Colwellia sp. M166: one gene and its partner. The protein of the gene in region 1 binds, or shares a complex with, the protein of each later gene. Links are inferred from orthologs where the notes say so. Each region holds a gene or a part of one and is shown in the gene's direction. Other genes may lie near its edges.

The links. The genes of interacting proteins can lie anywhere in the genome.
Region 2: the proteins of tsaE (region 1) and tsaD are in contact, whole or in part, in a crystal structure (PDB 6N9A), measured with the Thermotoga maritima proteins. The link is inferred for Colwellia sp. M166 from one-to-one orthologs. Residues at the interface, in WP_004082108.1 of Thermotoga maritima: Leu37, Gly38, Lys46, Lys57, Val59, Lys60, Ser61, Thr63, Phe64, Thr65, Leu66, Met67, Val69, Pro71, Tyr82, Arg83, Leu84, Asp86, Asp88, Phe89, Asp93, Ile128, Asp130, Glu131, Arg134; in WP_004082750.1 of Thermotoga maritima: Cys10, Asp11, Arg49, His50, Leu82, Gly84, Gly135, Gly136, Glu154, Thr155, Leu156, Asp157, Asp158, Ser159, Glu162, Asp165, Lys166, Arg169, Leu170, Tyr175, Lys213, Thr214, Leu217, Tyr218, Gln221, Arg222, Asn324.

The regions. Positions count from the first base shown.
Region 1 is NZ_CP040755.1:2,069,756-2,075,657, reverse strand. What follows is about bases 2,975-5,885. They hold tsaE (tRNA (adenosine(37)-N6)-threonylcarbamoyltransferase complex ATPase subunit type 1 TsaE), read left to right. Parts: upstream 2,975-4,142; coding sequence 4,143-4,628; downstream 4,629-5,885. Other genes in these bases: FGD67_RS09395 (N-acetylmuramoyl-L-alanine amidase), read left to right, coding at 4,749-5,885; FGD67_RS09405 (NAD(P)H-hydrate dehydratase), read left to right, coding at 2,975-4,101. Outside these bases: FGD67_RS09415 (response regulator), read left to right, coding at 1-1,392; tRNA epoxyqueuosine(34) reductase QueG, read right to left, coding at 1,413-2,558; more of FGD67_RS09405, read left to right, coding at 2,557-2,974; more of FGD67_RS09395, read left to right, coding at 5,886-5,902. UniProt on the Escherichia coli protein: Required for the formation of a threonylcarbamoyl group on adenosine at position 37 (t(6)A37) in tRNAs that read codons beginning with adenine.
Region 2 is NZ_CP040755.1:3,527,897-3,530,757, forward strand. It holds tsaD (tRNA (adenosine(37)-N6)-threonylcarbamoyltransferase complex transferase subunit TsaD), read left to right. Parts: upstream 1-836; coding sequence 837-1,886; downstream 1,887-2,861. Other genes in the region: FGD67_RS15925 (GatB/YqeY domain-containing protein), read right to left, coding at 1-176; rpsU (30S ribosomal protein S21), read right to left, coding at 230-445; plsY (glycerol-3-phosphate 1-O-acyltransferase PlsY), read right to left, coding at 1,900-2,484; folB (dihydroneopterin aldolase), read left to right, coding at 2,699-2,861.

The DNA.
Region 1 (5,902 bases):
AAAGGTCATGTCACTAAAACCACAGTATTGATTTTTCTTAGTACTGAAACCAATGAATCCTTAGTCAACTCTATTATCGAATTACAACCTGATGATTTTTGGACTAAACCCCTAGCGGTAAAAAAGGTTCGTACACGTTTAATTTCGACCTTAAAAATCAAACAAGTGCTGTTTAATATTAATAGTGCAATTGACAAAAAAGCCTATGCTAAAGCCATCTACTTTGCTGATAGGCACCTGCAAAATGAAAAGCTAGCGCATTTTTTCCCTAATATTAACCGTATTAAAGGTGAGTCATACATTTCATTACTTGAATTTGAAGAAGCGGAAGTTTTTTATCGTCAATTATTGAAGAAATACCAGTATTCTTGGGTCTATTTGGGCTATGCAAAAGCCTTGCTAAAGCAAGGGCGTTTAGATGAAATTAGTGACATGCTAAAAAACTTAGTTAATAAGCCTGAAACACGGTTTGGTGCTCACGATATGATGGCACAATATTTCATCGAACAAGAGCAATATCAGCAAGCTTATGAAGAAATTAAAAAAGCCATGGAGTTGGCGCCGAGAAATATTGAACGTAATAAGAAATCATGGGATTTAGCACGGTTAACTCATGATTATAAAGGACAGTTTTTAGCGACCCGTAATATTGCACAACAAGCGAAAAACTCTATTCATGACTCACCAGAGCTGATACTTAATGTGATTAGAGCCGGTATAGATCTGGTTTGTTCAACCCCCGATGAAAGTGCAGATGCGATATTGCAGCAGACCGAACGTTATATTAATCAGTTGGAACGCGATCGTGAAGATGCGAGCTTTTTTAAGCAACAATTATTAGTTGTTAAAGCGAGATTGCATAATGTAAGGGATGAACCAGATAAAGCGAAAAAATTGGTTGAAAATCATATGTCACTTAAGCCAAGTACGGTGTTAGAAGATAATTTAGATCGAGTCAAAGTGTTACATGAACTGGGTATGCGTGAAGATGCTGTGTTGCTTCTTGAAGCGATAAAGAATCAGATTTCTGGAGATAGCTTAAATAGTCAGGTGGTTAGACGCTATATCGCTCAGGAAACCCAAGAACGTGAAGAAGTGCACTTTAGTGCTAAAAAGCTTAACACCATGGCGGTTGAGCATTTCCAAAAAAACCGCTTTTTACCGGCACTTAATACTGTTGAACAAGCATTAAAAATTAACCCAGATAATGTCAAACTGCTCTTTAGCCAATTAAAAATATTGATGAAAATTAAGCAAGAAGGGTTAGACGAACCCGAGCATATAACGTTAGTTGACAATATTTTTGCTAAGTTAACATCTTTAAACTTGGAAGGTAAAAGTGCCACTGTTTTTGCTGATTTGGCTACGAAATGGCAGCAATTAAACGTATAATTTAAAGCGCTTGGTATTACTTAGGCATCACGCGGCATACCTTTTTCAACCGAGCGAATTAACCGTGCAGTTAAACGTAAATTTTTATCTTTATTTAATGCTTGTTGCTTTAATTTTTGCTGAGCGAGTGCCCATTCAATATGCTCGGCGACCATTGGCTCTGCGTTGTTAAGCTTCTCGGTTAATGCCTCGCTATTTTGCACTGAAAAATTGGCATTACCCAACGCAACGGCAATATTACGTTGCCAACATTGAAAACCAATACGACGAATGGGTGAACCTTCGGTTTTGTTTAGAAATGTTTTCTCGTCCCAAGCAAATAATGTCAGTAAAGCAATATTATCTAAATTTTGTCGAGGCTTAAAATCATCTTCGCTGCCAAGTTTTGCAAACTTATTCCATGGACAAATCAGTTGGCAGTCATCACAACCATAAATTCTATTGCCGATGAGTGGCCGAAACTCGACAGGAATAGCATCACGTAATTCTATTGTTAAGTAGGAAATACAACGTCTCGCATCAACAACATAAGGCTCGACAATAGCTTGTGTTGGACAAATTTTTATACAAGCGACGCAAGTGCCGCAATCGTTTTCTGGCTTAGTGTCAGGTATTAACGGTAAATCAACGAGTAGCTCACCGAGAAAAAACCATGAGCCTGCTTGTTTGTTGATCAATAAGGAATGTTTACCTACCCAGCCTAAACCAGCTTTTTCTGCTAACGGCCTTTCAAGTATGGGGGCAGAATCAACAAAAGGACGGTAATTAAAGTTTTCACAATGGGCTTTAATTTTTTCACCGAGTTGCTTTAGACGTTTACGCATGAGTTTGTGGTAATCGCGTCCTAATGCATAGCGACTGATATAGGCATGGTCTTTATTTTTTAAAATGCGCGCAAATTTGGCGTCAGTGGGTAAGTAGTCCATGCGAACACTGATCACATTAAGGGTACCCTCTACTAGCTCAGGCGCTCTTGCTCGCATTAAACCATGACGCGCCATATAATCCATATTGCCGTGATAATCATTTTCTAACCAGCGTGTTAGCGCGGCTTCATGTTTAGATAAGTCAACATCGCTGATGCCTACTTGTGAAAAACCAAGTTCTTGACCCCAAAGCTTGATTTTTTCTGTTAAATCTTGATAGTTAATAGCAGGTGTAGTCATGGTAGCCGAATGTTCAAACGATAAGGTGGTATTGCAAGTGTCGACAAGTTTAACACATCATGCTTATAAGGTTAATCAACTACAGCGCTATGAAGCTGATGCAGCGCAAGTGATAGGGATTAACTTATGGCAATTAATGCAACGGGCTGGAACGGCTGTTTTCCAACAAATATTAGCTAAATATCCTACGGCTCGCGAGCTAGTGATTATTTGCGGCAAAGGTAACAATGGCGGTGATGGTTATATTATCGCGAAATTGGCGCACCAGGCAGGCCTAGCGGTAACCGTTCTGGTTAATGGTATGAGAGAATCAATTGTTGATAATGCTCAACAGGCACTTAATCAACTTGACGATTGCCCAGTAAACATAACTTTTTATCGGGATGTTGAATCAATTCAACAAGCAGTTAAAAATTTTCAAGGAGATTTACTAATAGATTGCTTATTTGGTATTGGTTTTAATGGATCGTTATCGTCGTCATACCTGCAATTAATCTCAGAGATCAATAATGTGCCTTGTCCTCGGGTATCCGTCGATGTACCTTCAGGCCTTAATGCTGACTTAGGTACAGTATCGACAGTAGCAGTAAAGGCAACATTAACGGTTACACTGATAGCTTATAAACAAGGTTTATTAAGCGGACAAGCGGCGAATTATGTTGGTAATTTACAGCTAGAACCTTTGGGTATTAATCAGGCATTAGCTCAGGTAACTAAAGCGGTTTGCTTTGTACAAAACAAGAAAAATTTACCGGTCATACCCCCACGTCTACCTTGCAGTCATAAAGGGCATGTTGGATTGTTATTGGCGGTAGGAGGGAGCCATGCTTATACAGGGGCAATTTGTTTAGCCGCTGAAGCAGCATTGCGTTCAGGTGCATCACTGGTTAGCGTTTGTTGCCATGAAATGTCTCGGACAACCCTATTGACTCGACGACCTGAATTGATGATAGCAGCAAATTCAGTACAGGCCTTGAGTTGTTCGCCAGTTATTGAGAAAGCCAAAAGCATTATACTGGGGCCTGGTTTAGGGCAAGATACTTGGTCACTAGCGTTATTTGATTTTGTTATTCAATTACCTCAGCCTAAAGTTATCGATGCTGATGCTTTAAGATTATTGGCAGAAAAACCATCAAAAAATAGTCAATGGATATTAACCCCTCATCCAGGGGAAGCAGCAGCTTTATTGGCTTGTTCGATAGCAGAAATTGAAGCGGACCGCTTTTCAGCGGTGAAAAAAATTGCTCAACAATATGGTGGTATATGCGTGCTTAAAGGTGCGGGTACATTGATATCTGATGGCAATATCACTTGGATTAATAGTACCGGTAATCCGGGTATGGCAAGTGGTGGAATGGGTGATGTACTCAGTGGTATCATTGGCGCGCTAATTTTACAAACGGGTGATATATTGAGTGCCGCACGCTTAGGTGTCTATATTCATGGCCTTGCAGCTGATATTATTGCCCAAAAGCATGGTCAAATAGGCTTGTTGGCGAGTGATTTAGCGCCCGAAATTCAACGGCTAATTAACCAATGGTAATTACGCTATAGATGCGATACTTTAGAAGTAATAACGATACGATGAATGATTTTACGATAAAACAAAGTTTTATATTAGCAGATGAATTGGCAACAATAGCCATGGGAAATCAACTCGCTGATATTGTAAAAAACGAACTGAAACAAGGGGTTGTTGTTTTTTTAAATGGCGATCTCGGGGCAGGAAAAACCACCTTAACACGCGGCTTTGTACAAGGGATGGGGCATATAGGTCATGTTAAAAGTCCAACCTATACCTTAGTTGAACCCTATGATTTACCTGAGTGGCAAGTCTATCATTTTGATTTATATCGTTTAGCTGATGCTGAAGAATTAGAATACATGGGTATTCGGGATTATTTTAATAATAGCAGTTGCAGTTTTATTGAGTGGCCTGAAAAAGGTCAAGGTATGTTACCCGCACCAGATATAATTATAGATTTAGCCTACCATGACGAGCAACGACAAATTCTTTTGCACGCTAAAACGGCTTTAGGTGAGCGTTTATTGTCGAGGTTAGTGAAGTAGTCAATACTAAATATCGATAGTGGGTGCGTATGGCGTGCAGTACAGTTGAAAAATATAATTAGAAAAATAACCAGTAAATGAGTTATTTCAAGTAGTGTCTTTGTAGAGGTAATAAATTTAATGCGTTTAGCGAGTTATATAAAACAATCACTGACTGTATTTGTGCTTTGCTTCGGCTTAGTGGCTGTTACTTATGCCAGTAATAGTATTGATAGTGTGCGGATATGGCCGGCGCCAGAAAATACCCGTATTGTTTTTGACCTCAGTGGAAAGCCTGATTTTAAATATTTCCCTTTACAGTCGCCTCACCGCTTAGTGATAGATTTTAAAAATAGTAAGAATAATGCTGCCTTGATGTCGGCGATTAATGCTGATCGTCGAGTAAAAAAAATTCGTACCAGTACTTCAAAAACAAAAGGCAGTACACGTTTAGTGCTTGAATTAGCTGAAGACTTTAGAATTTCGGTTTTTCCACTGGCACCGGCAGGGCAATATGGTGATCGTTTGGTCATTGATCTCTATGATAAAAAAAGCCAGCATATTGAGAAGCATGATAACAACCAAGGTAAACGCGATATTGTTATTGCGATTGTTGCCGGTCATGGCGGTGAAGATCCCGGTTCTATCGGCGCGGCAGGTACTTACGAGAAACGTGTTACATTAAAAATAGCACAAAAACTGGCTGATTTAATCGATAAAAAACCAGGGCTAAAAGCGGTGATGATCCGCAGCGGCGACTACTATGTTGACCACAATCGGAAAACCGAATTAGCAAGAAAATCTAAGGCGGATTTACTGATTTCTATCCATGCGGATGCCTTTACATCGTCCAAACCTAATGGTGCCTCTGTATTAGTACAAGCAACTCGTCGTGCAGATTCAGAATTTACTCGTTGGATCGAGAATCGAGAAAAAAATTCCGAGCTATTAGGCGGTGCCGGAGAAACCATTAGAAATACTAAGGATAATAACTTAGCTATAGCACTGGCCGATATGAAGAAAGAATACACCATGGCGAGCAGCTATGACTTTGCTGAACATGTTGTTAAGCAACTGAAAAAAGTAACGAAACTACATAAAAAGAAACCTGAACGTTTGAGTTTAGCCGTGTTGAAATCTTCAGATATTCCATCAGTATTAATTGAAACCGGCTTTATTTCTAATCCACAAGAAGAAAAGCGTTTAAACAACACTCAGCATCAGCAGAAGTTGGCGAAAGCAATATATACCGCAATTGATGATTACTTTGCTCATAATGCACCTGATGGCACACT
Region 2 (2,861 bases), 1.5 Mb from region 1 along the record:
TGTTTAACCATTTTGGTTAACAAGGCAATGATATTGTCATCAGTTGCTTCTGTGTTGTGATCAATTTCTGCCTGCTTTATCGCAGATAATGCCATACGAATTACACCAAGACGAATTTTGTCTTTAGCACGCATGGCAATTTTCATTTCATCTTTAAGTTGGCTAAGTAGACTCATGATTTAATTTACTCTTAAGTTAACTCAGTTGACCTAGGATTTACTAAGGTATCTTAGTACATGCGAACGCGACGAGCGTTCTCACGAGAAACTTTTTTAGCTGCACGTTTAACTGCTGCTGCTTTCTTACGCTTACGTTCCCAAGTTGGCTTTTCGTAAGATTCGCGACGGCGAACCTCAGAAAGGATACCTGCTTTTTCACATGAACGTTTGAAACGACGTAATGCAACGTCAAATGGTTCGTTTTCTCTTACTTTAATTACTGGCATGTACTGTTTTACCTTAGTTAGAAATCTATATAAATCGGTGTCTGATTTCAGCTAAATAGCCTCATCTTCACCCACTCTATTAAAAATTGGTGCCGTATTCTAAAGCGAACACTACGGTAATGTAAAGGAGTAATCATTATTTCGTGCAGTTTTAGTGTCATTGCGCTTTAAATTCGGTTATTTGACAAAGCAAAGACTGACTTGCTTTGGTTATTTTAAAAGGACGTTAAATGAAAACGAAAATATTTTAGTTGTCATTATATGCACTATAAATTGAAAGTTGCGGGCTCGATAGGTAAAATCATCGGCCAAATGTAACTGCTGACTTAATGTTGCAGTTTTCGACTTCTTTGACAGCAGAGCTATTTTAGTTCTAGGTAAATAAAAAACTATGCGAATTTTAGGTATTGAAACTTCTTGTGATGAAACCGGTATTGCGATCTATGATGATGGCCAAGGGGATCTACCTAAAGGCATAGTTGCACATCGACTATATAGTCAAATTGCCGTTCATGCCGATTATGGTGGCGTAGTGCCAGAGTTAGCGTCACGTGATCATGTGCGTAAAACTATTCCGTTAATTAAAGAAGTACTTGCTGAAGCTAATTTGACACCTGCTGATTTAGATGGCGTAGCCTATACAGCAGGGCCTGGTTTAATCGGTGCTTTACTTGTGGGGTGTTCAATTGGTCGCAGCTTAGCTTATGGCTGGGATTTACCCGCAGTACCTGTACATCATATGGAAGGGCATTTATTAGCCCCAATGTTAGAAGAAAATATACCTGAATTTCCTTTTGTCGCCTTATTAGTGTCGGGCGGTCATACCATGTTAGTGCGTGTTGATGGCATTGGTCATTATGAATTACTGGGTGAATCAGTAGATGATGCCGCCGGTGAAGCCTTCGACAAAACGGCTAAGTTATTAGGCTTGGATTATCCTGGTGGCCCAGTATTAGCGAAAATGGCAGAAAGTGGTAGAAAAGGGCGCTTTAAATTTCCGAGGCCAATGACCGATAGACCTGGGCTAGATTTTAGTTTTAGTGGTTTGAAAACGTCAGCTGCTAATACCATTCGCAAAGAAAGTCATGATGAATTAACTGCTGAGCAAAAAGCACAAACACAAGCTGATATTGCTTATGCTTTCCAAGAAGCAGTCGTTGATACGCTTGCCATCAAATGTAAAAGAGCCTTAAAACAATGTGATTTAAATCGTTTAGTGATTGCGGGCGGCGTTAGTGCTAATACCGCGTTAAGAGAAAAGTTAGCAGAGATAACTAAAAAACTCGGCGGCGAAGTCTTCTACCCTCGACCTGAATTTTGTACTGATAATGGCGCTATGATTGCCTACGCAGGTTTACAACGTTTAAAGGCGGGTGTTGATACTGACTTAACTTTTAAAGCAACTCCGCGTTGGCCATTAGATACTTTAGAAGCAATATAGCAGCAAGTCATGATTACTTTTTGCTGAAGGATATCTTGGGTTCTTTGCCTTGCAGTAATCTAATAATGTTCTCTTTGTGCCTAAATATAATCAATCCAGACAACATTAATACCGGATAGACATAGATTGGTTTTAATAGCCAAGTATATAACGGCGCCACAGCTACAGTAACAATGGCGGCCAAGCTTGAATAGCGAGTGACTTTCGCGACCAATAACCACGTTAAGATCAATAGCCCGCCCAAATCTAAACCAATAGGCAACAAGACACCAAATGCCGTAGCAACTGCTTTACCACCATTAAAGTTGAAAAATATTGGATACATGTGCCCTAAACAAGCTGCAACAGCAATAATACCTAAGTATACCGGCTCTAAACCTAAGAAGTAGCCGCCCCATACCGGTAAGGTGCCTTTTAGTATGTCAAAGAGTAGCACTGATGCAGCAACAAATTTATTGCTGATACGTAATACGTTGGTAGCGCCGGGGTTTTTTGAGCCAGTGGAACGAGGATCGGGTAAATTCAAAAGTTTACAAAGTAATATGGCACTCGAAATTGAACCTACTAAGTAAGCCAATACGACCATTACACCTGTAATAAGTAAACTACTAATACAAAGTTCCTTTTGAGTTTCGTTCGGTAAAAGTATAAAAAAAAATTTCTTTAGCGCTTTTTCTCATTGTAGCGCGTTGATTACTAGTTTTTCTAGACCTGCACAGGTAAACTCGCCATTTATTTTCTAAATCAGCTAGTGGCGATTGTTTGTACTATTTTCGATTAGCGCCATAGCAAACCATATAAAGGGTCTTAATGTGGATAAAGTCTATATTGAAGGATTAACCTTTCAAACAACGATCGGTTTTTATCAGTGGGAAAAAGAAATAAAACAAACACTGGTGATTGATCTCGCGATGGGCTGGAATACAGCACAAGCAGCAGAAAATGATGAGTTAGCTAAAACACTTGATTATGCTG